3 regions of the Paenibacillus sp. FSL F4-0125 genome follow, and region 2 is predicted to be linked to each of the others. Evidence: riboswitches for the same ligand, from Rfam matches in the RefSeq annotation. Region 2 holds a riboswitch; each other region holds the start of a gene.
What was found. Region 2 has a riboswitch for cyclic di-GMP ahead of NST74_RS02375 (choice-of-anchor A family protein). Riboswitches for the same ligand answer to the same signal wherever they lie in the genome.

Region 1 (10,111 bases), 5.9 Mb from region 2:
CTACCAAATAAAAGCGGCGTACAATTAGATAACCACAAGAAGAAACGGTTATTGTAGAAATATAAGGATACTAAATAGCGTGAAACCTATACATTTTTATATTTCAAAAAAAAGGCGAATCATGGTTGAACACACCACAATTCGCCTGTTTTCTTTTGCCTATGGGATTTATTTGTTATCAATAAAAGAAATCAATTGCACAAGATTACCTGCAACTTGGTAAGTTAACCCCAACATGTAAGTTCCCTTCTCCTCGTTCGATAGGTCTATAGTGAACTCATCCGGATTAGCTGCCCATTCATTCACATCTAACATGATTTCTTTAAATGTTCCAGTGTTTCTGACACCAGCCGAACTAGGGATCACTTTGCTGCCATCAATCCCTTTCACCGGATTGATAAATTGAACTACAGGTCCCTTTAATTGTCCTACCTCTACCATTTGAGGATCGGCCAATAAGCTCGTAAGTTTAGTTAGTCCTTGTAGCGGGGAGAAATCCGTGATTTCATTTCCAGTGATATCTAGCGTCTCAAGATTCTTAGCATACTGTAGACCTTCCAAAGATCTGGCTCTTCTGGTTTCACTGGTTAACGTCGTAAGGTTATACATGTCACCTAGCGTTAGTTCTCCAGATACGCCTAATGTGGTCTTGATCGAAGTACTTAGATAAGGATCTGCAATAGTAATGACTTGCGTGAGGTCTATTTCGGTCAGACCTTCTATTGCTAGTTGTAACGCCGCTACTGCTGCATCTACTTCACTTTGTGTGACAGCAGGATTAGCCAAAGCCGCTTCTGCACCCGTGAGGCTGGCCGTAAATACCGCTAAACTCTCAGCCGTGAAGCCTTCTAGAGAGATTGCTTCAGCCGCTGCAATCGCTTGTTCCAGATCTCCAGTGAACAGGTGATCTCCATTCGCGAAATGTAGTTTGGTTTCCCCCCATGTGGCATGGTCAGATCCGTTTCCATTTCCGCCGTCCGTAACGACTAATTTCAGCTCCTTGGCTCCGTTAATATCCAACTCGATGAATTTCTGCGGATCTCTGGAGCTCATGACACCACTATCGAATTTCTTCTCTCCATCCACAAATACTTCAAAGCCCACCGAACCGACAGAACCGTACATTTGTCGATCCACACCCACATAGGAAGTGAAGTAGTCCGCGTTCTTATCGCTTAGATCGTATACAATCGTCGAGTTAGAGTGCGCTCCAATCCCTCTTTCGTAGGACACGATTTGATTGCCCTCGCCTGTTAATCTCAGTGCATTGGCACTAATTGATTTATCCTTCAAAGGTGCAGTATAGCTGTTCTGAGTAGAATTCCAATCATAATCCGTCAGATACGTAAAGTCCGTCATGTCTACTACGGCTATTGTTCTAGTCTTGGTAGTCGTATTTCCATCACTATCGGTTACTGTGTAAATGATCGGATACTTTCCAGCTCTATTGAATTTAACTTGATCTTCACCCGTAACCTTTACTTGAGCCGTCAAGTCACCATCTTCTGAATCCGTTGCCGAATAATCTGCACTTACTGCTATTTCCTGCCCTACTTTAGTGGATACAGATTTAGCTATGGTAAGCTCAGGCGTACTATTCAGAATCATAAACTTCGCATCCGCGAAATCGCCGTGATCTGAAGCATTCCCGTTACCTGCATTATCTAACACCAATTTCAATTCACTTACACCCTTTACAGGGATTCGAGCTAATTTAGCTTCCGAGCCAAATTTCATCAGTCCGCTATTATACACTTCTACCCCATCAGCGAAGATTTTGAAGATCACACTAGAGTTGCTTTGCTCTGGGATATTTCGATCAACCCCTACATACGTTTCAAAATATTCGAAATTAGCACCCGCCAGATTATACACGATTTCAGAGTTAGCATGCGTTCCTAAGCCCTTCGCAAACTCTTTGGTTACGCCATTTACAAGTAGCTTAATCGGATTGTTAGTACTTGCCTTATCCTTACGAACTACATTATAATCCGTTCTTGCCGACTGCCAAGCTGTATCACTCAGGTATTTACTAGCGCTGTACACAACAATTGTTCTAGTCTTTACAGCTGTATTCCCATCCCGATCTGTAACTGACAGTTCGACGTTGTAGGTGCCTGTTTTGCTTGAAGTAAACCCGTTCGGTTTTACTTCAACCGCTCCAATCAAGTTACCATCTTCCGTATCAAAGGCAGTCACATCGGTCAAAACATTAAATTCACTGTTCAACTTCACGAAAGTTGTCTCTTCCGGCACTGTGATAATCGGTTTGCTTGAAGTATTCGTAAACTTTGCATCCGCCCATACCGTATGATCTGAAGCATTACCGTCTGTAGCATCTGTGGTAACCAGCTTCACTTCGCGCGCGTCTGTCACTGGTATTTTCACGAATCCATGCTCCGTTCCTGCCCGGAAAACATCGCTCGCGAATTTCTTCTCACCATCTACATACACTTCAAAGGTTGCAGAAGATGGCTTTCCTTTCATCGCTTGATCGATTCCGATATAGCTTTCAAAGAAGTCATATCCTTTGCCCTCAATATCATAAACAACTTCAGAGTTGGCATGAACACCAATTCCTTTGGCATAAGTCGCAGCTAGCCCTTGTCGAACAAGGGCGATGATTCCACCAGAAACGGCTTTATCTTTCTTTAATTCACCCCAACCAACAACGACTGATTTGGCATTAAGATCTGAGATATAAGCATAGTCACTCGTTACCGTAACCTGTGTAGTTTTAGTTTCTGTAACCCCTTCGTTCTTCACTTCATATACAACTTCGTAGTCACCTTTTTGTGTTACATCAACGGTATTTGATTTCAAGGTGACATCAGCAGTAATATCATTCCCTTGATAGTTAGCCGCTTTTACATAGTTCATCGGGTCAAAGGCTTGATTAAGCTTTAATGTAAGTTGATCTTCAACAGACAGGGCTGGCTTGAAGGCTTTAACCTGCACTGGTTTCAATGCGTTCAGCTTCTTATCATAACCAACAATCTTGTACGTATAATTGACGCTGCTATCTACGTTCGTGTCCACGAACTGGTCAGTCCCGGTAAAACCAACCAACACATCATTTCGATACACCTCATAACCTAAGAAATCTTTCTTCAGATCCTTATTCATACTAAAGCTTAATGTGTTCGATTTAGCTGTAGCGTTAGGTGTGATATTAACCTTTATGGCAACATTCTTATCTGCTATTCCTGTGCCCTCATAATGAACCACCGAGTTATTTAAATACCATAGCTTTTTCGGTGCTGGATATTTAGCCAGCTTCTCTTTCGTTTCTGGATTCACAGTGAAGCCATGTCTGGCAAAATAGCTGCTTAAATCCATTCCCAGCACTTCGGAGGAGAACTCTACTAAATACTGTTGCTTGGAATTGTCACCGTTAGGAAGGGATACCTTTCGCTCGCGGTACAGCTTGGTCAGTTCGGTCCAGTAACCCGGGTGCGCCAATTCCAACTGCCAGTAGGCACCGAGCTGTGCAAATAAGCCCTGCTGATTCATAACCACTTTATTTTCTTCGAGGACATATTTATAAATATCACTCTCAAAAGGAATACGAGTATCCATCGAATCCGCATAGACTGACATCAACATAGACACCATATTATTAGTTACTTCACCATATTCCCGTTCACCCATAGCCAAGCGATGCCCAATTTCATGATTCAATCCCCAACCAGGATAGACTTTGTTAAAATCACCTAACATCGTCGCTACGGTCCCAATTTGTATCCCAGTATGATCTCCCGCGGCATACATTGCACCATAAGGCTGCATCAATCGAATATTTTCACGAATTAGCTTGGCATCATGAATCTCGCTGCTGCCATCCAAGCCATAGAAGTCAAAGATCGTCTTCATCCAAGTATCATAGCCGGTTACGGTATTCAGTGGATTGTTTTCTTGTGTAATAAACTTGTTATACGCTTCTGTAGCCGTTCCTGTAAAAATAACATGATCGCTGACCATTTCTACTACATCAATAAGTTTGCGATCTTGGACATTCGGATGTGCTGCCTTATCTTCATCTAATTTTTGTTTGTAGGTGGTTAGGAAGGCTTTGAATTGTTCTGGATCTGTGGTCTTTGTCATCATAGGGATCTTCGTAAGCCCCTCGAACCGGATCAAAGGTGCTTTTCCTTGTTCCTCAGCTGTATATGGATTGACGATATACACTGTACCGCCCTTAGTCACATCATGTGCATAATAACTATTCGTCGCGAACTCAGGAACGGTTATAGTGTTTTTACCAGGACGTAATTGCACGCTTCTAGCCCAAACATTCCAAGCCGCCTCTTGTTGCGAAAATACTATTGCAGGCAATTTATCAGTAGAAGCTACATCTACATAAACATTGATCGTATCTCCAGGCATTGCAACGAGTCCCGTAGGTTGGTTGTTCGTACCGAAACCAATTCTCAGGTTTTGCTGTGCATGCTTTTTCATATCTCCACGCTGTTCAGCCTCAATAATGGTGCCTTCGGTTTGAACTTCACCATTTACTAGCTTCTTAGCCAAATCCAATGAGTCTTTAAGGATTGGATAGAGCGGATGTACTTTTGCCGCTTCTTCTAATTCATTGATTGCATTGGCGCTATTATAAGCAGGAATAACCGCACTCATCGTTCCATCTGTGAAAATACCATTCACAGCTTCGCTTATTTTATCCTCTGTATAAAATCTAAATTCAGCCGCAAAAGGTCTGTTAATATTGGCTTTTGTGAACTTGAATTTCAATCTTTTAAACTTCGCAGGCTCGAATTTAAACTCCAGAAAGTCGTTCGTACTAGTCGCGGTTCCGCTAGATACGAGCTGAAAGGTCTCTCCCTTACTCGTCTCTGATGCATAGATTTCAAAAGCTTCTGGGAACCCTTTGCGATTATCTCTAGCCAGGAAAGCCACTCTGTCTAATACTTTGGCCTGTGCTAATTCAAACACGACTTCATTCGTGAAGCTGTCGTCATTATTTTTGTTCGTTTCCCAATGTGTATTCGGCAGATCATCGAGCATGTATTCCGGTTTCGTACCTGGGTAGCTTCCACCATTCACCGTTACTTTTGATACGTTTGAGTTTGGCATTCTGTAAGCTTCGCTATAGGCATTTTCATATGCTGTGCCATACCCCTTTAACTTCGAAACCTTAGCTGCCGTTGCCTCTACTTGATGGTTCTCCAGAAGCACCTTTGCATTCTCTATATCTGCTTGAAACTGCGTGTACAGTGGATGTAACTGCACTTCTTGTTCTAAAGCTGTTAACTTCTCTACCGTATTAAATGCTGCACTAATTTGACTCAAGGTATCATCTGTAAATAAATTTTTCATCTTTGCCGATACGACATCTTCTTTGTAAAAAGAAAACTCAGCCGCACTCGCCCAATCCTGGTTAGCTTTTTTGTAGACAAATTTAAGTCTCTTGAAAGCTGTAGGTGCAAACTCAATCTCCACAACATCTCCTGCTCCGCCTTTATATTCTCCAGAGGATATTAGTGTAAAATCGCCTGCATCCGTAGTTGAGCCATAAATATCAAATTCCTGAGCAAACCCCTTACCCTTTGCACCGGATTGTCTTGCAGCGTATACAATTCTATTTAATTCCGTGGACTCATTAAAAACAAAGACAACCTCATTCGTAAACGTTGAGCTATTCGGTTTGCCCGTTTCCCAATGCGTACTCATATCGCCATCAATAGCCTTAGCTATTGGTGAACCTGAGTAGTTGCCACCGTTATTCGTGATGGATTTAATATTTGCAGGATTCATTTTAAAAACATCGTTATAAGCGCTAAGGATAGCCTTTCCATACAGATCAAACGGAATAACTGACGCACTGCTTAATAGCTCAGCTTTGCTTTGTACTACGCTGTTCACTACACTTACCTTGCTTACATCACTTGCTAAAGCATAACCTGCCTCGCTCGAAAAACTGGCTATCATGGCTGCCGATGTAGCGATTGCAATCATTTTTTTCATCTTTTCTACCCCCAGATGTAATATGAATCTCTTCTGTACCCAAAAATGGGCACAAAAAAAACTACCCCAAAAGAGTAGCTTGATTGCGTATAAAGTCCATAAAAATTAAGACTTAATTTTTATTAAACTTTAACAAGCATAAACGCCTCGACGCCCTTCTAAGGACGATACGCGTTTAAGCGAGAAATATAAGACATTAAGTATAGGTGTATAACTTATACTCACTTATATTTTAACAAAAAGCGTAATACACTCTTTGGCAGCTGGCTGACAATAGTTATTATAATAACCTTAGTCCCTATAGCTTTGCGTCCCTACATTTCCATAGGTTTGCCTATGAAGTTTCGAATACATTACAAAGAGTAACATAACGCTACATCTGATCGCATGATTAATTGGTATGAAATCCGAATAGGTAATTGCAATTAGTTTTTCTGTTCTGATAGATATTTTTTATTAACTATCCCAGACTATGAATGATACTTTAGAACTGCTTAGCCGCTTAATCTCCTAGCCCAAACAAACGCCGGAACCAATTCCACACATCACCCGTGATCGGAATTAACCCGAAGCCATGCTCTCCAACAGCGATTACACCATATGCCCATTGTCCAATAGCTATCACACCTCCAGCGATTCGCCCTATGGCTATCGCCCCAAACGCTGTATCGCCTATGGCTATCGCTCCCAATGCTTTTTCGGCTATCGCGATCGCTCCCACAGCCACTCCTGCAATCGCAATTGCTCCCGCAGCGAAGCCAAGCCAACTAAGTGCTATCGCTCCGAGCGCTAACCACATCCCCAGTGATATAGCACCTACGGATAGTACACCGACGCTTATTGCACCTATGGATATCAAGCCTATAGCTACATCTCCAATAGCAATTAAACCAACAGCCGTCTTCACTTGTGGCTTGCTTCCGTAACCATACCCCTGACCTGAGTATCGACCCAAATTGCTGCGGATACTTACCACCGGAAATGATGGAGACGGCCATTGATAATCAATTTCCCGTCCACCTAACCCTCTAGAATCCGCCCAGCGCGTGATGTACTTATGCCATTTCATATCCATCCCGTCCCCCTTCTCAATTACCTTAATTATACAACCCCGGGGTTTGCCTGTACTCAGACTCTGACCTGAAATCCATCTCATCCTCTAGACGGAGATATGCTCCTTAGGATCACTGTTTGGGAATAGGATCAGGCTTTCCAAATAAATAGCCCTGAAACAACTGATAACCACTCTGCTTGAGCCATTCAAAGTCCTCTCTAAACTCCACACCTTCTGCTAAAGGAACGGATTGGATTTCTAAAGCTTTTTCTAAAAATTGTTTAGCTATTTTCTGTTTGTTCAGATCGCTGGACACACCCTGAACATATTTCATATCCAGCTTCATGTAATGGGGTTTAAGCTCCCATAACATCTCGATCGTGCTGAAGCCCTCGCCAACATCATCTAGAGCGTATTCAAATCCCCGATCCTTGTAATATGTCAAAATAGCTTTCAAGTGAGCGAGATCATCCACTTTCTCCGTCTCAACAACTTCAAAGACAAAAAGAGAGGGATCGACGCCTAATTGATTGGCCAGTTCAACGGTTGATCTTAAGCAGAACTCTGGCGCGTAGATCGACGTTGGGATAAAATTAATAAATGTTTTTTTATTTAAGGGTGCAGCATATTTTACAGCAGTCATTCTACATAACCGGTCTAAAGCATATAAACGCCCACGATTCCGTGCCGCCGCAAAAATCTCATTAGGATAGATAAGGGACCCATCTTCTTTTTTTAAATCTGGATAGGAGCTCGTATGCAAAAATCTCTTCCCGTACGTTCACAATCGGTTGGAAGTGACAAGTAACTAAGCCCTTAGTTATAACCTCATCAATCCACTCCATATTAAGTACAGTGGGTAATTCGGATAGAGGTCTCCATGTTTGGTCATCTATACGGAATTCAAACTGCTCCGACTCCATATGGTCATTACAGAAATCTAGAAAATCCCGCACCCCAGCCTCCTTAATCGTAATCACATTTTCTTCTACCTTATGTATCGTATTACTTCTACTCAAGTGATGAATAACCTCAGGTAAAATCCTTAGATTATGCTCACCATGAGCCTTGATTTCAAAATTCAGCTCTCTTACTACACAATGATTACATGCCACATTCATAACCCCTTTAATAATCAATTCTCTGAAAAAGATCCCGGAAGTGCTCTTCTCAATCGAAATCCGTATACTCTAGTAAATACTTCGGGTCTAACACGGTGATCTGCTGATGTTGAATATCAATAATCTTTTGCTCCTGCAGATCTTAAGCACAAGGGTAGCCGTCTCCCTTAACGTTCCGATCATATCCGCGAACTGCTGATGGGTCAATCGAAGATCAATCCTCTGCTTGCCTTGCTCCTCTATTCCGAATCTTTGGTATAGTCTTCTTAGTGTAAAGACCGCACGCGCTCTCGCATCATGAAATTTCATTTCATGTAATAGCCGATTCGATAAAAATATTCGGTCCATTTGCAGCAGCATCAATTGCTCCTAAATCAACGGGTAGCTGGTAAGCATCTGCTCAAATGGCTCACGTTTAATCTCAAATAATACTGTATCATTCATATCCACCGCAGACAGCACTCTTATATTGGAGGGATGGATCACTTCCAGATCACCAAAGAAATCGCCTTTTCCAAAAAGATCTACGGTATGCTCTTTCCCCTTCGTAGTGGCGTACACCCTAATAATTCCCGAGTAGATAATGTAGGCATGATCCCCTGGATCTGATTCTGCAAACACCGGGGTACCTTTGGAATAGGCCTTATATGTGAACAGTCTTGAGACCGCCTCAATCTCCTTCGAGGTTAACCCCTGAAAGAAGCGAGTCCCCGTCCAAAAAGAAGCTTCCATTTCATTATTCCTTTCTAAAACATTCCATAGTTTTGTATCCCAACATACGGTCGTGTTTGAGAGCAATCCTCTACTAGAACTGAGCATGTACAACAACCACATTAAAGAGATTCCCGATCAGCCCTTCCTTCATGATGAATTAGAAGTACTAAATTATGCGGGTAATGAAATCGAACGGTTATCCGACAACATCAGTCGTTTAGTTCACTTGCGAATGCTGGATTTAGGCCATAATCGACTAAAAGTACTGCCGGAGAGCATTGGCGGACTGCAGGGGTTGGATTCTTTTCTATATCTAAGCAATAATCAGTTCCAACAGCTGCCGGAGCAGCTTTGTAATCTCCAGAAGCTCAAGTATCTGAACGTAACAGATAATCACCTCAAGCAATTGCCTGTCCGTAAGGCGAAATGAGCAGTTTAATTGAATTGCGGCTATATTACAATCAGCTAGAAGGTCTACCTGATTCGATCACACAAATAAAAAGGTTAAGAGAGCTCCATCTGTATGGCAATCAACTGACCGTTTTACCCGAGCATTTGGGTGCTATAGAAGAGCTTCGGATTCTTGATTTAAGTGATAATCGAATCACTGTGCTGCCTTTATCCATTGGTAAACTAAGCAAGCTAAGAAGACTGAACCTTAGAAAAAATAAACTGAATCAGCTGCCTGAGGAAATAGGTCAACTAAGCAGCCTCATTGAGCTTGACCTAAGAGATAATCATCTGCAGGAAATTCCAGATTCCCTGCTACAGCTGGATCGATTAGAGAAGCTGGATCTCAGATGGAATCACAGCTTGAGGAGAACAGATATTGTAGAGCAATTAGAGCAAAGAGGATGTATCATTTATAAATAACAAAAAAAAGCCTCCTGTTAAAGAAGCTTTTCATTCAAATCTATGCTATGCGTGACGCGGTTCCTCCCCTGCTCTTTAGAGGCGTAGAGCGCTTGATCAGCTTTTTGCAGTAGGGTGGTTTCTGAATCGGTTGGAATAAACGTAGCTATACCCATGCTCACCGTAATCTGGCCCATTTCCCAAGTTGAATATGCGATAGATTGCCGTAAATTCTCGGCTATGATCTTTGATTGCGAGATATCTGTATTTGGTAAAAGAAGTACAAATTCCTCACCGCCATATCTAGCCGCAATATCCTCTTCACGAGATTGCAATTTCAAGATACTCGCCAATTTCTCCAGTACATAGTCACCTGTCTGATGCCCAT
Region 2 (10,111 bases):
ACTAGATGCTTCTTCAGATGCTTACGGACTAACGCCTCTTCATTTCGCACGTACACCAGGATCAATAAGCCGACCATTGTTTACCCAAAGCCAGATTGACAATCACCTTGAAGTTCTTGCGAAACAACAAATGCCAGATGGCGGGTGGCCTATTAGCTGGGAAGCTCCTGGGCCTGCTTCAGAATTGGAATGGCGTGGTCGAGTGACTATAGAGGCCATTTGTAGGTTATCTGCATACGGCGTAATATAAGAGATTGAACAAAGGCCATCCTTTACGAAAGGTTGGCCTTAAAACCTGCTGTTAAAGACAGCACACTAAACGTATTACAACTCATTCAACTAACGGAAAACGTTAATTCAATGACAAAAAGGCAGTCTTAGACTTTATTTACTAAGTCTTGGACTGCCATTGCTTTTATATAGATCAGTCTAAAACCTGGAGAAAATATTAGATTCATTTCCCATTACTTAAATTTCCCTTATGCGGTTGTTGGTCCAAATGCTAAAATCAATTCTGGTAAAATTTGTAACGATCAGGATGGTGATTTATTAAATGAATCTATGAAATGAATTGAGTGAGACCATAAGTCCCCCAGGTGCTTACACCACAAGATTTGACATCATTTGCACAGACCTAGTGTCTGATAAGACGCACACCCTAATCGAATCGGATCATCGAGGACGCGGGCCTGGTCTTTTGATCCAGTCTGAATTTACTTTTTGATTCCGTTGTTATGCTAACGGGAAATAATAGTTTAATAAGCCGTTACTTAAGACTGAAATAATTCATTGTGACAATTATGTCATTCTGTATTGAATATCGTTATGTTAATCGATGGGTAAGTGTACGTGTCTCCCTTATACTGGAAATTAAATGATCTTATTTCCGAAAGGGGACTATCCACTGATGACTGATGTAATTAAAGCAATAATACTTGGCATAATAGAGGGCTTAACTGAATTTTTACCAGTATCATCTACTGGACATCTTATTTTAGCAGGAAATTTGCTTAGCTTTGAGGGAGACGCTGCAATAACTTTTAAAATTGTTATACAGTTGGGTGCAGTGATGGCTGTTCTAATTCTTTACTGGAAAAGGTATTTGGAGATTGGGGCTAATATGATTAGAATGGATTTTTCCAAAAGCAAAGGATTAAATGTCATTCATATGGTTTTGGCTATGTTACCAGCATTACTCTTATATCTTCTCTTCAAGGACACCATAAAAAGCCAATTATTCGGTCCAATCCCCGTCTTGATCGGGCTAGTTGTTGGTGGCGTATTGATGATCATTGCAGCGCGGAATAGGCGAACTGAAACCGCTGATACTATTGATGGTATTAATTATAAACAAGCTTTCGGAATTGGTCTGTTCCAATGCTTGGCGTTATGGCCGGGATTTTCGAGATCAGGTTCGACGATTTCAGGCGGCCTGTTGTTTGGCACTAGCCAAAAAGCCGCTGCAGATTTTACATTCCTTATTTCTGTACCTGTAATGTTTGGTGCAAGCTTGTTAGATTTGTACGATAGTCGTGATTTGCTGAGTTCTGATGATTTGCTTCTAATGTTAATTGGCTTTGCGACATCCTTTCTTGTGGCAATGATTGCAGTAGTGACGTTCATCAAACTGATTAAGCGACTTCGATTGGAATGGTTTGCTCTATACCGGTTTGTTTTAGCAGCTCTCTTCTATTTAATCGTCATACAGTAATTAGTTTTATTTGCTTGTTAAGCCCGAATAATTTACCGACAGGGGCTATTATTGCGACAGGCCAGCTCACGGGGTGTTATGAGGTTACGTCTGAGGTGGACCTAAGGGAATGGGTAGAAGGTAACGAATATGATTTCGGTGACTATCGTCTAACCTGAATGACGAATTGAAGTTTTTAATGTGATTTTCATGTGAGCATCATCTTATTTTCAGGTTAGGGGTATATATTGAAGACACCAAACACCCCCCAGTGTTTTGTGGTATAAATCTCTTAGGTCTTGCCAACTCCCATGGTAAGGCCTATTTTTTTGTTCGCTAATGGAAATGGGGGGGAGGGGCGTAACTCCTTACGCGGCTTTACTTAATCTGATACTGCCCTTCATAGCTCTTAAAAGATGAAATATCCAGCCCGAGATATCTGCGCATATGAATAGCAGCTTGTGCAGCAACGATGTCGTTTAACAGCAGCATTCGTTCATGGTATCCGCGACATATAAATTTGGCTTCTATCCCTGTGTTGAGCCTGTTCTGCTCATATACCTTGATTCCCCGTTTTCTCATTTCCGAACGAACATCTCTTAGATCTGCTGTAGCTACTGCCGCGGCGGTTCCAAGAACCTCCAGATAGGGGGCGGGCGTTCGTAAATGTGTAGATAAAATGGCGGAGTCCCGTTCGAAAGCTGATAAAATCATCGGAAGCAATAAATAAGATTTCACCAGCATGTTGTCTCTGCTTTCAGCTCTATGCATGAATCTCATCACCTCTAATGGGAACGTATATTCGTATTCTACCCCGATATCCCAAAAATAATCAATGGTATTTCTAAACAGCCAGTCCAATGTGATTAAATTCACAACGAAAATAGAAAGAATAAAATATATTAAAATTGTAATAATAAAAATTAATGGTTTAGGCTTATGAAAAGGAGAATTAGGATGAGAGAGGAAGGAAGTCTCCGCCGTGGATTGGTATTTGGTTTGATTTTTAGTATTCCATTATGGATATCGATATTAGGCTATATACAGTTACTTTAAAATTGAATAAAAACTTTTGCGTGAAGCGCCTTTAGGTGCTTTTTTTGTGCTGGTTAATCTGTATGATTATTAAAAGGAATTGATTGACATTTGTGGGGGCGGAGCGCTAAACTATTATTAGTTCGAAAGTATTAAAAGTCATAGACGATTATTTAATAGGATGCTTAAGCTGCCGGTTCTATTTTGCAAAAGCTATACATATATAATCATGATAATAGCAAACCGTCCGAAAGGGTGGGACGCAAAGTCCAGGAGTCTAAAGTGTCTTAAGGACACTATGACCGTCCGACTGCCATGAGAAGGGAATTCTACTTCTTTTTTGGCGGTCTTTTTTGTTGTTAGGTCTTTTAGAGTTTCTGGTAATTATTTTGATTAGATATAAATGATAGATTTAGGAGGTGTGCTTTTTGAAAAGAAGAATAAAACCGATACTCTCACTAGTATTAGCGGGGACTTTAATGGTAGGTAATGGGCTTTCCGGAGGGCATTTGGTAAATGCAGCAGGGGAGGTACCTCCCTATACTCCTACACCTGTGTTAGGTATTGCAGGGAATTTTAATACTTTTATTTTTGGGGATTTCAAACAATCTAATGATCAGGTTCATGGGCGCCTTGCCGCCAAAGGTAACATTACTTTGCAGAATTACGGCGTATCCAAGGATAATCCAGGTGGAGATGTCCTTATTGCTGGTAATGACATTACTTTTACTAATGGTACTATTCATGGAGCATCCGTTTATGGTGGTGTTTTTTCCAGCAACGGTGTAGATCTTAAAGAACCAGCGAGAAAAGGAACGCCTATTGATTTTGATGCTGAAGAGCAATTTCTTATCGGACGTTCTAATGAATTCTCTTCACTTGCTACAGTTGGAACTTTCAAAAAGGAATATGGGAAAATAACAATTGATGCTCCGGAATCATTTAACGTTCTTAATCTAAGTGCTGCCGATTTCGCTAATGCCAATGGCTTACAGTTTAATATTGCAAATAACGCCACAGTTATCGTTAACGTTAGCGGAAGTTCAGTTGAAATTCCAAGTTTTCAAATATGGGGAGGCAGCCTTAACAAGGTATTATTTAATTTTTATGAAGCTAGCACTGTAAACATAGGAAGTTTAACGATAGAAGGAACTATCCTAGCTCCGCATGCGAAAGTAACTTATAATTCTGGTGAACTGCATGGGACACTGATTGCAAAGGGATTTGCTGGTGGGGTACAGATGCATTGGTATCCATATGAAGGGGAGGAACCACCTCCGACACCGACGCCGACTGTGACACCAACACCGACGCCGACCGTGACGCCAACACCGACGCCGACTGTGACGCCAACACCGACGCCGACTGTGACGCCAACACCGACCGTGACGCCAACGCCGACGCCGGCTGTGACGCCAACACCGACGCCGTGCGTGACACCAACGCCGAGTGTGACGCCGACACCGACCGTGACACCAACGCCGAAGCCAACACCAACGCCGAAGCCAACACCAACGCCGAAGCCAACACCAACGCCGAAGCCAACACCAACGCCGAAGCCAACACCAACGCCGAAGCCAACACCAACGCCGAAACCAACACCAACGCCGAAACCAACGCACACACCAAAACCAACGCACACACCAAAACCAACACACACACCAACGCCGACTGTGACGCCAACACCAACACCGACTGTGACGCCAACACCAACGCCGGACGTGACGCCAACACCAACACCGACTGTGACGCCAACACCAACGCCGGACGTGACGCCAACACCAACGCCGACTGTGACGCCAACACCAACGCCGACTGTGACGCCAACACCAACGCCGGACGTGACGCCAACACCAACGCCGGACGTGACGCCAACACCAACGCCGACTGTGACGCCAACACCAACGCCGGACGTGACACCGACACCAACGCCGACTCCGTCGTCTGAAGCAACACCAACACCGACTCCGTCGTCTGAAGCGACACCAACGCCGACTCCGTCGTCTGAAGCGACACCAACGCCGACTCCGTCGTCTGAAGCAACACCAACACCGACTCCGTCGTCTGAAGCAACACCAACGCCGACTCCGTCGTCTGAAGCAACACCAACGCCGACTCCGTCGTCTGAGGTAACACCAACACCGACTCCGTCACCGGTGGCTCCGGTATTCCCAACACCAACGCCATCCTCCGTAATTGGCATTATCGTCGTTAATGATGACCCTGTGCCACTTGGACCTGTAGCTTCATCGACGCCAGTACCAGTACCAGTACCAACACCAACACCGTCGGGTAGCACAGAGGTACTTGTTGATGATGACGAGATCCCATTAGGATCAGTAACGGAGGTAACGCCAACACCGTCACCAGAGGATATCGCCGTGGTGGATGATACAATCCCGCTAGGTAATCCACCTGTGGATGAACTTCCGAAAACGGGAGAATCAAGTCCAGTCCCTTATTATGTAGCTGGTCTAGGTTTTGCACTTATTGGATTGCTAATGAGAAATAGATTCTCCAACAAGAAATAATAAATGGTAATTGTGACGAGAACACAAGGTATACCCAGAACAGAAAAGAGCCGCTTTCGGGACTTATTCCGATAGCGGCTTTATTTTGTAATGATTGTTATATTTTGGAGTAATCTAAGCAGATGCTATACTGATTTACAACGGATATGAAGAAGGGACGGGGAAGATGAATTGGTATGGTTCTTCATTAGTGCGATCATCGTCATAGGGGCTCTGATCTTTGCGGGCTTTTTCTTTTATGGAATTGCTATTAAACGAGCACCGAAGGAATTCCTGAGTAATAATCGTGATTTGAAGGTTGATCCCCCGGTTGCCGGGGCTTCTTGGGGGGAGGGGAAGGATTGGATCTCCAGTCAGAGCTTTGAGAATATGGAGATTACATCTGAGGACGGGCTACAACTAAGAGGGTACTGGCTCCTTTCAGATCGTGCTGAAGGTCGTACGGCGATTCTAGCTCACGGTTATTCTGGAAAAGGGAAGGATATGGGAGCGTACGCCAAAATCTATTACGAGCGACTGGGCTTTAATATCCTGATTCCCGATGCCAGGGGACATGGGGAAAGCGCTGGGAATTATATTGGTTTTGGATGGCATGAGCGCAAGGATTATTTGCAGTGGATTGAATATATAATAGAAAAGACTGGGCCCAGTGCTCAAGTTGTGCTTCATGGGGTCTCCATGGGTGGTGCTACCGTGCTAATGACCTCAGGTGAAAATCTCCCACCGCAGGTCAAAGCTATTGTCTCGGACTGCGCTTACAGCTCAGTTAAAGCACAATTAGCCTACCAACTACGGCGCATGTATCGCTTGCCAAGTTTCCCTTTTATTCAAAGTGCGAGTCTAATTACTCGTTTGAAAGCAGGGTATGGTTTTAGTGAAGCGTCTGCTTTGAAACAGGTGCGGAAGGCGAAGGTGCCGATTCTTTTTATTCATGGGGATGCCGATAATTTTGTACCATATAGCATGATGAATGAATTGTATGAGGCATGTCAGAGTCCTAAAGAGAAGTTCGTAGTGCCGCAAGCAGGGCATGGATTAGCATATGATATGGATAAGACGGGGTATATAAACGTAGTAACAGCTTTTGTGAATCAATATGTAAATTAGATGCCCTGAACGTAGACAGCGCCCGATATCCGCTAGGTAGCGGTTATCGGGCGCCTATATTTTTCCACACATGGCATGAGTCCTTATGTAAGGTTCGTACAGCCATGCTTTTTCGTTATATTCATCCCCCGCCGTTCGTGAGTAACGGGTGTCTTAATTCCTTGTTATTTCCAGCAGCCGTGTGGCGAGAATAATCCTTCCAATACGACAAAAGCCCTACCTCTCTTTTGCCCTTGCGGCTCCATTGACCGCGCCAGTGTGAATCGGAATGCTATATTTCGAATTTAGTCTCATAAAAAGGAAAGTTTCTGCAAGAAAACATAAAGCCTCTGTGTCCAAAATGCCGATGTGTAAAAGAGTCGGCCTGACATCTTCTTGATGGGGATATTCAATATATCGAAAAACAAATACGATATAAATATAACACAGTATTGTTTAAAAGGCAAATATAATAATCAATTCCAAGATAAGGGTAGTTTGATTTAGGAGGAGAACAAGTAGAGCAAGATAGAGCGTTTGATTCGAATATAACTTATGCCGGATTATTTGCGGATTAATTCGGAAAAGCTAGTAAGCCAGAGGGAATGGGACTACGGGGGCTATTTTGCGTGCCTATTTTGTGAACTGCTCTCTAAAACTTACATTAAACCCCAACATTGATTGAAGGATTGAGGGTAGACCGTTATAATTAATAAGTCTGGATTTTAATTAAAAAATAAGGGAGATTTTTATGAAACGCGCAGATGTGTGGTTGATTTCCATCGTGTTAATTGCTGCGCTCGCTTTTCTCGTACCGAGATGGTTTTCGGACAATGATGATAAAGGTGGGTCCGGTAAAAATCTCGTAGCCAATGTGACAGTGGACGGCGAGTTATTTAAAACGGTAAAGCTTACAAAAGAAGAACAAACCATTGAGGTCCGTACCGACCGTGGTTATAACATCTTGAAGGTGCATGATTACGGGATTGAAATGTATGATGCTGACTGCCCGGATCAAGTGTGCCTAGGTTTCGGTTTTATTACCCTGCCCAAACAGACGATTGTCTGTCTACCGCATAGAGTATTAGTGGAAATCACGAGTGCGTCGGGGGAGGATGATATAGATGCCTATGTCCAGTAGTGAATCTGCAACAGCTTTAAAAAGAACGGTAATTATTGCGATTTTCGCCGCAGTGGCGGTAGTGCTTAGTCTAATAGAGGCACAGATTCCATTGTCAGGAATGGGACTGGTACCGGGTGCTAAGCTAGGATTAGCCAACATCATGATTTTGACTTGTATTTACTTTTTACGTGGACGGGACGCATTCCTGCTTGTCATCCTTAAGACACTGCTTACCGCTTTTCTGCTAGGTACTTTTTCAAGCCTGCTGTTCAGTTTATTTGGCTCGTTGTTTAGCTTTGTTGTAATGTTCGTATTAATGCTGATTAGTGGCAAAGGTAAGAGTATAAGTTTGATCGGAATTAGTATAGCTGGTGGGATTGCACATAATATCGGTCAGCTGCTGGCAGCTTCAATGGTATTCTCATCCCTTAGTATTTTTTATTATCTTCCCATGCTGCTGATCACTGGAGTAGTAACAGGAATTGCCGTGGGCTATGCAGTCCGTTATTTGGTGGCTTCATTGTCAAAAATATCGTTGTTTGAAGAGTTTTTGGACTGATTAGTCACATCAGCGGAAGGATGACTAACATGAATGAATCATTTGCAGGTCAAGAATTAGAGGGAGAAGGACAAGCTATCATCTCTCTGGATGAGGTATCGTTTGGTTACGATCCTGAGCATCCGATTCTTCAAAATATAACGTTATCTATTTCACAGGGACAATGGGTTAGCTTGGTTGGTCCTAATGGCTGCGGGAAGTCAACGCTAGTTAAGCTACTAAATGCATTGCTGCCTAAGAGTGTTGGCGAAATTGTGGTTAGTGGTATGCAGCTGAGTGAGGAAACGATCGGCAGCATTCGGCAATGCATCGGTATGGTGTTCCAAAATCCAGATAATCAGTTTATTGGAGCCACTGTAGAGGAAGATATCTTATTCGGCCTGGAAGGGCTTTGTTTGTCGTACACAGAGATGGCTGAACGGCTGCACTCATATACGACGAGGCTGGGAATAAATCATCTGTTGTCCAAACACCCGAGTGAGCTGTCTGGAGGTCAGAAGCAGCGTGTCGCTATCGCCTCCATTCTGGCTATGGAACCAGGCATCGTCATTTTTGACGAGGCCTCTTCTATGTTGGATGAGGGTAGCAGAAATGATCTTCTTGGCATTTTGCAGGATATGAGAGCGGAAGGAAAGTATACGATCCTTATGATTACGCATGATGCAGATGAGATTCTGGCATCGGATCGGGTGCTTGCATTGCATGGAGGTGGTCTGGCTGCTGATGTTACACCGGCGGAGCTATTCCGGAACGAGGAGCTTCTGCAAAAATGCCATCTGTGCGAGCCGTACCCTTGGCGTCTTGCACGTGAGCTGCAGAATCAAGGCATTCATGTGGATGTTCCCGCCAGTGAAAAGGAGCTTATAGACACGTTATGGCCATAGAATTACAGCAAGTAAGTTACTCCTATGCTGACCGAAGCCTATGGAAGCTGACGGCGCTCCGCGACATTAACCTCAGTGTTCCACTAGGCTCTATGGTTGGTATTGCTGGGGCGACAGGCTCTGGTAAATCGACGCTGCTGCAGTTGTTTAACGGGATACTGAAACCAACGGAAGGTACGGTAAAAGTACTCGATGTAACCATTCAGGCGGGTGAAAAATCACCTAAGCTAATGCCGCTGCGCCGTAGAGTCGGTTTGGTATTTCAATTTCCAGAGCAGCAAATGTTTGAAGATACGGTCGAAAAGGACCTCATCTTCGGACCTCTTAACTTCGGCATGAGCCTCGAAGAGGCCAAGGCACGTGCAAGACAGGCCATGCTGGATATGGGTCTGGATCTGGCGCTGCTAGAGCGGAATCCTTTTAAATTGAGCGGTGGACAAATGCGTAAGGCGGCTATTGCATCCGTGCTAGCTATGGACCCAGAGGTCATCGTTTTGGATGAACCTACGGCTACGCTTGATCCCATCAGCCGTGCAGAGCTAATCCGCTTGCTGGAGAGATTATGCCGTGAGCAGGGGAGAACGATCATCGTCGTCACGCATCGGATGGATGAGTTATTGCCTTACGCGGACAACTGGCTTGTTCTTAAAGAGGGCAGCACGGCGTTTCAAGGCAGCGTAAAGGCGCTGGCAGATGACCCTTCGATTCTGGAACAGTGTGGCTTGACGGTTCCACAGTCCCTTCGTTACTGGCGTGCAGTCGCTGATCGCTTTGGTCTTACGGATGAAGCTCCTCGCTTAACGGCAGAGAGCTTAGCAGAGCTGATCGCTTCGCTGCCATCTGGATCAGGCAACTCTAGTGAGCAGCACGAAGGAAAGAGGGACGGCCATGAATGAGAAGCTAATCATAGGACGCAGTATTGAGACCGGTTCATGGGTGCACAAGCTGGATGCTCGTGCCAAAATCACCGGAATGCTATTATACGTAGCTGTTATTCTGCTCTCCCGTTCGTGGATGGCCATGGCACTGCTGGCTATTTTCTCAATAGCCGTTATGGCTTCTACTCGGATTCCGCTTAAATACTTCCTGAAAGCAGCTAAGCCTTTACGCTATTTAATGCTATTTATCTTTATCGTACAGCTGCTGTCTGTGAAGACAGGGGAAGCGGTGCTGACGCTTGGTTCGTGGTCTATCTATGAGGGA
Region 3 (10,111 bases), 170 kb from region 2:
ACTGAATCGCCATTATAGTGCTTAACCTGAACTGGAAGAGCGTTCGGTCTGAGTATCTTTCTCTTCTCAATATCTACTAAAGCCCATATAGAACGCGCTGTGGCAATCTCTATATGATCTGCATCGAAAATACGATAATCCCGTTGCCATAAAGCCCCTTTAGTACCTTTACTCCAGGTATGTACGCTAAGCACATCATTTGGGCGAGGAATACGCTTAAAATCAAGATCTAACGTAATCATCATCCAGCCCATTCCTGCATTCAGAATTTCTTCCACACTTATCCCCAAATTACCCACCGCGAAGTCTGCCGCACATTGCATGATATCCAGAATAAAGGATAACTTACCCTGCGAACGATAATCCGTGTCGCTCGCATGTACAGAAAAATCTTCTATCCACACAAGATTGCTACTGTTGTCCATTGTTTATCCTCCTACCATGCAAAATATCCTTGCATTTACTTGAAGTATCCACATATACCACTGCTCTATCCACATAAATTGGGGACTACTTTCAATTTTGAATATATTTTTTTATTTCATCCACATGTTAGTAACTTTTATTTTTTCGTTATTTACCCATGACTTATCCACATTATTTAAATTAAGCGATAAAGGGAACAAAAAAGCCATTGTTGATAAATCAACAATGGCTTCGTGTGCTTGGCAACGTCCTACTCTCCCAGGACCCTTCGGTCCAAGTACCATCGGCGCTGGAGGGCTTAACGGTCGTGTTCGGGATGGGTACGCGTGGAACCCCTCCGCTATCGCCACCAAACATGCGTCTGTGAAACAGACGCTGCCGCGTGAAATTTCGTTCATCACCAGAAGTGAGAATAAATTTCTAAGCGTGTTACAGGCTTGATGCCTGAAAACTGAATCCGAATTGAATTTGCGTTTTAAGTATAGGATAAGCCCTCGACCGATTAGTATTGGTCAGCTCCATGCATTACTGCACTTCCACCTCCAACCTATCTACCTCGTCGTCTTCAAGGGGTCTTACTAATTGGGAAATCTCATCTTGAGGGGGGCTTCACGCTTAGATGCTTTCAGCGCTTATCCCGTCCGTACGTAGCTACCCAGCCATGCTCCTGGCGGAACAACTGGTGCACCAGCGGTACGTCCATCCCGGTCCTCTCGTACTAAGGACAGCTCCTCTCAAATTTCCTGCGCCCACGACAGATAGGGACCGAACTGTCTCACGACGTTCTGAACCCAGCTCGCGTACCGCTTTAATGGGCGAACAGCCCAACCCTTGGGACCTACTTCAGCCCCAGGATGCGATGAGCCGACATCGAGGTGCCAAACCTCCCCGTCGATGTGGACTCTTGGGGGAGATAAGCCTGTTATCCCCAGGGTAGCTTTTATCCGTTGAGCGATGGCCCTTCCATGCGGTACCACCGGATCACTAAGTCCGACTTTCGTCCCTGCTCGACTTGTAGGTCTCGCAGTCAAGCTCCCTTATGCCTTTGCACTCTTCGAATGATTTCCAACCATTCTGAGGGAACCTTGGAACGCCTCCGTTACTCTTTAGGAGGCGACCGCCCCAGTCAAACTGCCCGCCTGACACGGTCCCCGTACCCGATTAGGGCACTAGGTTAGAACCTAGATACGATCAGGGTGGTATCCCAACGGCGCCTCCACCGAAGCTTGCGCTCCGATTTCTACGGCTCCCACCTATCCTGTACAGATCGTACCCAAATTCAATATCAAGCTGCAGTAAAGCTCCATGGGGTCTTTCCGTCTTGTCGCGGGTAACCTGCATCTTCACAGGTATTAAAATTTCACCGGATCTCTCGTTGAGACAGCGCCCAAGTCGTTACGCCATTCGTGCGGGTCAGAATTTACCTGACAAGGAATTTCGCTACCTTAGGACCGTTATAGTTACGGCCGCCGTTTACTGGGGCTTCGGTTCATAGCTTCGGGTTACCCCTAACCACTCCCCTTAACCTTCCAGCACCGGGCAGGCGTCAGCCCGTATACTTCGCCTTGCGGCTTCGCACAGACCTGTGTTTTTGCTAAACAGTCGCTTGGGCCTTTTCACTGCGGCCCCCTCGTGCTATTCACACTACCGGGGCACCCCTTCTCCCGAAGTTACGGGGTCATTTTGCCGAGTTCCTTAACGAGAGTTCTTCCGCGCGCCTTAGAATTCTCTTCTCGCCTACCTGTGTCGGTTTGCGGTACGGGCACCTTCTCCTGGCTAGAGGCTTTTCTTGGCAGTGTGAGATCATGACCTTCGCTACTACAATTTTCGCTCCCCATCACAGCCCAGCCTTAACGATGTGCGGATTTGCCTACACATCAGCCTCACTGCTTAGACGGACATATCCATCAGTCCGCGTCACTACCCTCCTGCGTCACCCCATCGCTCATAGCGGATTACGGTGGTACAGTAATTTCAAACTGTTGTCCTTCGACTACGCCTTTCGGCCTCGCCTTAGGTCCCGACTTACCCTGAGCGGACGAGCCTTCCTCAGGAAACCTTGGGCTTTCGGCGGATCAGATTCTCACTGATCTTTTCGTTACTCATACCGGCATTCTCACTTGTATGCTGTCCAGCGCTCCTTACGGTACACCTTCAACCCACATACAACGCTCCCCTACCCCAGATACATACGTATCTAGCCATAGCTTCGGTGGTGTGTTTAGCCCCGTTACATTTTCGGCGCAGAGTCACTCGACCAGTGAGCTATTACGCACTCTTTCAATGGTGGCTGCTTCTAAGCCAACATCCTGGTTGTCTGTGCAACTCCACATCCTTTCCCACTTAACACACACTTGGGGACCTTAGCTGATGGTCTGGGCTGTTTCCCTTTTGACAATGGATCTTAGCACTCACTGTCTGACTCCCGGCAATAAGTATATGGCATTCGGAGTTTGACTGAGCTTGGTAATCCTTGCGGACCCCGCACCCAATCAGTGCTCTACCTCCACTACTCTTATACCGAGGCTAGCCCTAAAGCTATTTCGGGGAGAACCAGCTATCTCCGAGTTCGATTGGAATTTCTCCGCTACCCCCACCTCATCCCCGCACTTTTCAACGTGCGTGGGTTCGGGCCTCCAGTGCGTGTTACCGCACCTTCACCCTGGACAGGGGTAGATCACACGGTTTCGGGTCTACGTCCACATACTCATTCGCCCTATTCAGACTCGCTTTCGCTGCGGCTCCGTCTTCTCGACTTAACCTTGCATGTTAAACGTAACTCGCCGGTTCATTCTACAAAAGGCACGCCATCACCCATAAATAGGGCTCTGACTTTTTGTAAGCACACGGTTTCAGGTTCTATTTCACTCCCCTTCCGGGGTGCTTTTCACCTTTCCCTCACGGTACTGTTTCACTATCGGTCGCCAGGTAGTATTTAGCCTTAGCAGATGGTCCTGCTGGATTCATACGGGGTTTCACGTGCCCCGCACTACTCGGGATCCGTCTCGGAGAGAACACAGTTTAGGTTACAGGGCTTTTACCTCTATCGCGGGCCTTTCCAGACCTCTTCACCTACCATATTCCTTTGTAACTCCATGTGAGACGTCCCACAACCCCTAAGAGCAAGCTCTTAGGTTTAGGCTGTTCCGCGTTCGCTCGCCGCTACTGACGGAATCACTATTGTTTTCTCTTCCTCAGGGTACTTAGATGTTTCAGTTCCCCTGGTCTGCCTCTACATACCCTATGTATTCAGGTATGAGTAACTGCGAATTACCACAGCTGGGTTTCCCCATTCGGACACCCCCGGATCAAAGCTTGCTTACAGCTCCCCGAGGCAGTTTCGTTGTTCGCCACGTCCTTCGTCGGCTCCTGGCGCCTAGGCATCCTCCGTGTGCTCTTATTAGCTTAACCTTGATTTTTCCGCAGGAAAATATCATACGATATCTCTCTTGGAATCATCTCACTAATAACATTTACTTGTTTGCACAAGTTGCTAAAAGATGTTCTAAAACGCAAATTCGTTTCGGTATCCAGTTTTCAAGGATCAAGTCTTACTTGAGAGCTTAAACTCTCAAAACTGAGCAACGAGTGAGTAACAGGCCTAAACCTGAGATTTGGAAGTTTAACTTCCGATTTGAATGTCTCCACTTCCGAAGACGATTCTCCATAGAAAGGAGGTGATCCAGCCGCACCTTCCGATACGGCTACCTTGTTACGACTTCACCCCAATCATCTACCCCACCTTCGGCGGCTGGCTCCCTTGCGGGTTACCCCACCGACTTCGGGTGTTGTAAACTCTCGTGGTGTGACGGGCGGTGTGTACAAGACCCGGGAACGTATTCACCGCGGCATGCTGATCCGCGATTACTAGCAATTCCGACTTCATGCAGGCGAGTTGCAGCCTGCAATCCGAACTGAGACCGGCTTTGATGGGATTGGCTCCACCTCGCGGCTTCGCTTCCCGTTGTACCGGCCATTGTAGTACGTGTGTAGCCCAGGTCATAAGGGGCATGATGATTTGACGTCATCCCCACCTTCCTCCGGTTTGTCACCGGCAGTCACTCTAGAGTGCCCAACATTACTTGCTGGCAACTAAAGTTAAGGGTTGCGCTCGTTGCGGGACTTAACCCAACATCTCACGACACGAGCTGACGACAACCATGCACCACCTGTCTCCTCTGTCCCGAAGGCCGCTGCTATCTCTAGCAGATTCAGAGGGATGTCAAGACCTGGTAAGGTTCTTCGCGTTGCTTCGAATTAAACCACATACTCCACTGCTTGTGCGGGTCCCCGTCAATTCCTTTGAGTTTCAGTCTTGCGACCGTACTCCCCAGGCGGAGTGCTTACTGTGTTAACTTCGGCACCAAGGGTATCGAAACCCCTAACACCTAGCACTCATCGTTTACGGCGTGGACTACCAGGGTATCTAATCCTGTTTGCTCCCCACGCTTTCGCGCCTCAGCGTCAGTTACAGCCCAGAAAGTCGCCTTCGCCACTGGTGTTCCTCCACATATCTACGCATTTCACCGCTACACGTGGAATTCCACTTTCCTCTTCTGTACTCAAGTCACCCAGTTTCCAGTGCGACCTTAGGTTGAGCCCAAGGTTTAAACACCAGACTTAAATGACCGCCTGCGCGCGCTTTACGCCCAATAATTCCGGACAACGCTTGCCCCCTACGTATTACCGCGGCTGCTGGCACGTAGTTAGCCGGGGCTTTCTTCTCAGGTACCGTCACTCCGGTAGCAGTTACTCTACCGGACGTTCTTCCCTGGCAACAGAGCTTTACGATCCGAAAACCTTCATCACTCACGCGGCGTTGCTCCGTCAGACTTTCGTCCATTGCGGAAGATTCCCTACTGCTGCCTCCCGTAGGAGTCTGGGCCGTGTCTCAGTCCCAGTGTGGCCGTTCACCCTCTCAGGTCGGCTACGCATCGTCGCCTTGGTGGGCCGTTACCCCACCAACTAGCTAATGCGCCGCAGGCCCATCCCTCAGTGACAGATTGCTCCGTCTTTCATTCTTCCTTCAGGAGAAAAAAGAAATTATCCGGTATTAGCTACCGTTTCCGGTAGTTATCCCAGTCTAAGGGGCAGGTTGCCTACGTGTTACTCACCCGTCCGCCGCTAAGTTATTTTGAAAGCAAGCTTTCAAAATAACTCCGCTCGACTTGCATGTATTAGGCACGCCGCCAGCGTTCGTCCTGAGCCAGGATCAAACTCTCCAATTAGTATTGAAAAGAGCGATATGCTCATTTTGAAACATCTGACGAGAAAATTAATTCTCACGATGAAATCCCAAAAGCGTAAGATACGCTGTGAAACTCATCAGTTTTGGATTTCACTTTCGTGATTTCCTACTCACTCGTTGTTCAGTTTTCAAAGATCAAGTTCTCGTTGGCGCCGTTTAATGTCTCAGCAGCAACTCTTATAATATATCATGTTGTTCTCAGTAATGCAAGCTTTTTTTCGAAAGCCGTTTATATAACTCTCTCAAACATTGCCTGTACGCTGTCTAACAACGCTTAACTATAATAACCTATCTACTCATAGAAAAGCAACCCCTAATAGAAAAATAAACAACCAGCTTAATAATTAAGCTGGTTGTTTATTTAATAGAGTTATGATTCTAGCGTTTCAAATTAATAGTATTTTGCTGCAGTATACTTACTTGAAGCCTTAATAAAATCCGTATTCTTCTTACTCTTCGCTGCCGATGCATCTACCGTGGTATCAATAGTAACCCATTTCCCATCCATCAATACTTCATTCCATGCATGGTATTGCGTAACGTAGCTAGTATTCCCCATCACCAATTTAGCAGGCACATCTACACTACGCAGCATTGCGGCAAAAAGAGAAGCATAGTCATAGCAGATTCCTTTTTTAGTATTCAAAGTGTTGTTAATGTTCGGAATGTAATCTGTTGTTACGTTATTAGCAAGAGAATAATCATATTGTACATTAGCAACTACATAGTTATAAATTGCCTTAACTTTTTCTTCATCTGTTGTTTTACCTTTTGTAAGCTCTTTAGCCTTAACGATTGCTTTATCAGAAGAACTCCATTTCACATTCTGTACGGAGCCCAAATATACGGAATTTGAGTCGTTCATAGTTAAATCTACTACTTCAGAATAGAGAGCCTTATATTTATTACCTGTTGTATTCTCAAGAACAGAAACTTTATAAGTCCCATTCCCTTGTTGCAAAGGGAAGTCCTCAGCTTGTCCAGAAGCATATAAATTGTATGTATAGCTACTGTTATCTTTTGTGATCATCAGCTTAACTCTTTTATCTTTTGGAATATCGTAGTTAATACCGATTACACCTTGAGCTAATTTGGATGTATTCAACCAGTTTGAATCTGGACTTGCAGCTTGAGCTGTGCTTACTGGAACCGAAGTAATCAGCACGAACAGCGCCACCATCATAAAATAAACCTTTTTCACGGATAAAACTCCTTTCGGTAGCTGGCTGCCATCCTTTCGGGAAGGCCCTTTAGCTTTGCGTCCCTACCTTTCGATAGGTTTGCCGTTATCGTATAAGCTCTATCTGTTCTAATTTCACTAGACAAATTAACAGAATCAGTCCAAGTAGAAATATGAATCTAAGATTCTTATATATTTTATAAAAACAAAAAAAGCCTCTTCATTCGGTAACTGGCTGCCATCCTTTCGGGAAGGCCCTTTAGCTTTGCGTCCCTACCTTTCGATAGGTTTGCCGTTTATCGTGTTTAGCTTTTATAGTCTTATACTACCATATTTATCCTCGTAAACAAGAACAAAATTGCTAGTTTTGCTATTATTTTATAGTTATCTCTCTGTATTTCAGTTCTCTTGTCATTTCTCATCTACTATTAGGTAAGCTTAGCATGAACAATCAAACGATGTGTAGGATCTACTAGTGGGTCACACGTAATTAGAGTAAGAATCTTATCCTTGTTATTCCCGTCAAGAACAGACACATCACTGGGAAGTACAACAGAAATATCATAAACCTCGTAATTATATACCTGATCGCTCGTTTTTACCGTGATTACATCCCCAACCACAACTTCATTCAATCTGTTAAACAATCTGCCCGTAGTTCTAGCTCTATGAGCAGCTATTGCGGCGTTCCCGATTTCTCCAAGCGGGGCCGTTTCTTTCATATGGGCCGCAGCATGCTTCATATTTGCTTTTGTTGCTCCTTCTAATACTGGCAGCTTCAGATCAATCTTAGCAATCTCTATTAATGCGATAACTTTGCCGCCCACTTCAATCTCCGGTTCTGGCTTTTCTGTTTCTTGAGGCTGTGCCTGTGCATCTAGAACGGATTCCTCTGCTAGTAGCTGAGTGACCTCGGCATATCTACTCTTCAGATCAGGTGGTGGAGTGCTTTCGATGGTGCTCAGTTCAGCCGTTTCTAATAGCTTCTCCTGCTGCCAGTCGTTATACCATTCGTTAGCTTTTGGATAAAGCATGATAAGGATCCCAGCCAGTATGAGCACATACGAGAATTTACGCATGATTTTCACCTCCGTGGATTGGTTCTACTGCACTTTAGAAAACCCATTTACGACTTCCGAAGAAGTTAATGATCACCGTCACAAACGTTACTAATACCTTAGAGATCAACACTTGAATGCCTAGTTTGTCAGTCAACAGATGCATTAGCAACAGCGATATTCCGAGCACTACCAGATTCAGTATGATAAACTTCAGCAACTGAGCCTTATCAAAGCCCTCTTTACTGCCACGATTGTGATCCTTGAAGGTAACTTTTTTATTCAAAATAAAGCTGTTCGCTGTCCCTGCACTATAAGAAATCACCTGTGCCAACGCATATACCATTCCAAGTGAGTTCAGTAATGTGAAGATTACGAAATCAATTAGGGTATTCACCAAACCTACGGCATTAAATTTAAGAAACTGTATAAATGCAGCGCGTAAGTTCTTATCTGACATTATTGTAGTCCTTCCGTCGATCCACTTGTTCCTCGTTAGGATATCCTTTAGTCTCACTTACAATATATAGCGGTCTATCCTTAGACTCGTCATAAATCCGTCCAATATACTCTCCGATTACACCTAACAGCATCAGAACGATACCATTAAAGAGCAAATTGACGCCTACAATGGAAGCCCAACCTGGAACCGTCCATGATGTGAAGAAGATTCTTTGAAATAAGACGAAGAATAAATAGAGAAAGCTAGAAAAGGATAGAAAAAATCCAACATACGTAGCAATCTTAAGTGGTTTATGGGAAAAGGAAGTGATACCATCTAGCGCAAAACGAATCATTTTCTTGAGCGGATACTTGGTTTCACCTGCATAACGTTCTTCCCGCTCATACTCCACCATCGTCTGCTTAAAGCCGACCCAGCTTACCAAACCTCTGACATACCGATTTTTCTCCTTGAGCCCCCGTAAGACGTCACATACTTTACGATCAATAAGACGGAAATCGCCTGTATCCGTAGGAATGTCCACACTTGTCATGCTGCTGAGCAGCCGGTAAAACAGCTTCGCCGTTACCTTCTTGAACATCGTCTCCCCACGGCGCTTCAGCCGCTTCGCATACACAACATCATAGCCCTCTTTCCACTTCTCGATCATTTGCAAAATGACCTCAGGCGGATCTTGAAGGTCAGCGTCAATAACAACGACCGCTTGACCTTCTGCATAGTCCATGCCAGCTGTAATCGCTACCTGATGTCCGAAATTACGCGAGAAGTCAATTAGCTTGACGCATTCATCTCGATCACTGATCTCCCGAATCATTTGGGCTGAACGATCACGACTTCCGTCATTAACGAAGACTAGCTCATAAGTATCGCCGCATTCGTCCATTACTTTTTTCAAACGTTCGTAAGTAACGCTAATTACTTGCTCCTCATTGAACATGGGTACAATTACACTATATCTGGCTTTCACCTTTATTCCTCCTACAAGCTTTATGGAGCGTTACATCTTCCTATTCTTCCTAATAACGCTGTAAGCATAAACTTATTGTTATAGATTCTTTTTTAAAGCTTAGAAAACCCAAGAAGGGAACCAACGCAGCATGTTCTTCACGTAATCACCGCTAACCTGCATCCCTGATAGGACTGGGTAGAACGCGACAAAGAGCAGTAACGCAACAGCCACATAAGCATAACGAACGTAACGAGCCTCAGGAAATTTACTATCTAGTAACTTCATTATATATACAATACCAAGAATCATAAAAGGTACCATAGCAAAATAATGGTAGATAAAGGTTTCTCTCGGGACAAGCATCCACGGAACATATTGTGAGAAAAAGGCGATCCAGATCATATACAGGTTTTTATCTTTGCGTTTCAGCGTAATCCACAGCGTTGCTAGCATTGCAAAAATACCCGTCCACCAGATAAGCGGATTCCCCATAGTCACTATACTTCTGACCTGACCTTCCGGCAATCCTTCACTGCCACTGAAGAACCAGACAGGTCTCTTCATAAACGGCCATTGCCACCAGGAGGATGCAAAAGGATGTGTAGCTACAAGCTGACTGTGGTAGTTGTACATATTCTTTTGAGAATCAATCAAACCTTTAATAGTAAAGCCCTCTGCAGATGCAGATAAACCCGGAACAAAAGATAAACTATAAATAATGACCGGAATGATTACGAAGAATGCAACACAACTAGCTAAAGTAATGATGGTATTCTTCCAGAACGAA

Region 1: it holds a riboswitch for cyclic di-GMP, as region 2 does, so the genes downstream of both, NST74_RS28795 (NPCBM/NEW2 domain-containing protein) here and NST74_RS02375 (choice-of-anchor A family protein) in region 2, are expected to answer to the same signal.
Region 3: it holds a riboswitch for cyclic di-GMP, as region 2 does, so the genes downstream of both, NST74_RS03150 (transglutaminase-like domain-containing protein) here and NST74_RS02375 (choice-of-anchor A family protein) in region 2, are expected to answer to the same signal.

Annotation. Positions count from the first base shown of each region.
Region 1 is NZ_JBBOZJ010000001.1:6,462,448-6,472,558, forward strand. It holds gene NST74_RS28795 (NPCBM/NEW2 domain-containing protein) at 169-5,982, opposite strand; cyclic di-GMP riboswitch class I at 6,238-6,327, opposite strand; gene NST74_RS28800 (hypothetical protein) at 6,485-7,138, opposite strand; gene NST74_RS28805 (EAL domain-containing protein) at 7,167-7,799, opposite strand; gene NST74_RS28810 (hypothetical protein) at 7,741-8,151, opposite strand; gene NST74_RS28815 (helix-turn-helix domain-containing protein) at 8,245-8,517, opposite strand; gene NST74_RS28820 (Crp/Fnr family transcriptional regulator) at 8,527-8,889, opposite strand; gene NST74_RS28825 (leucine-rich repeat domain-containing protein) at 8,975-9,301, shown strand; gene NST74_RS28830 (leucine-rich repeat domain-containing protein) at 9,298-9,744, shown strand; gene NST74_RS28835 (sensor domain-containing diguanylate cyclase) at 9,762-10,111, opposite strand, start outside.
Region 2 is NZ_JBBOZJ010000001.1:527,121-537,231, forward strand. It holds gene NST74_RS02360 (hypothetical protein) at 1-250, shown strand, start outside; gene NST74_RS02365 (undecaprenyl-diphosphate phosphatase) at 908-1,711, shown strand; gene NST74_RS02370 (hypothetical protein) at 2,069-2,461, opposite strand; cyclic di-GMP riboswitch class I at 2,953-3,043, shown strand; gene NST74_RS02375 (choice-of-anchor A family protein) at 3,154-5,256, shown strand; gene NST74_RS02380 (alpha/beta hydrolase) at 5,428-6,363, shown strand; gene NST74_RS02385 (NusG domain II-containing protein) at 7,094-7,483, shown strand; gene NST74_RS02390 (Gx transporter family protein) at 7,467-8,024, shown strand; gene NST74_RS02395 (ATP-binding cassette domain-containing protein) at 8,054-8,908, shown strand; gene NST74_RS02400 (ATP-binding cassette domain-containing protein) at 8,899-9,804, shown strand; gene NST74_RS02405 (energy-coupling factor transporter transmembrane component T family protein) at 9,797-10,111, shown strand, end outside.
Region 3 is NZ_JBBOZJ010000001.1:693,689-703,799, reverse strand. It holds gene NST74_RS03170 (acyl-[acyl-carrier-protein] thioesterase) at 1-425, opposite strand, end outside; rRNA gene rrf (5S ribosomal RNA) at 664-780, opposite strand; rRNA gene NST74_RS03160 (23S ribosomal RNA) at 909-3,837, opposite strand; rRNA gene NST74_RS03155 (16S ribosomal RNA) at 4,097-5,654, opposite strand; gene NST74_RS03150 (transglutaminase-like domain-containing protein) at 6,066-6,875, opposite strand; cyclic di-GMP riboswitch class I at 6,889-6,969, opposite strand; cyclic di-GMP riboswitch class I at 7,078-7,158, opposite strand; gene NST74_RS03145 (class D sortase) at 7,283-7,933, opposite strand; gene NST74_RS03140 (GtrA family protein) at 7,968-8,372, opposite strand; gene NST74_RS03135 (glycosyltransferase family 2 protein) at 8,362-9,342, opposite strand; gene NST74_RS03130 (phospholipid carrier-dependent glycosyltransferase) at 9,442-10,111, opposite strand, start outside.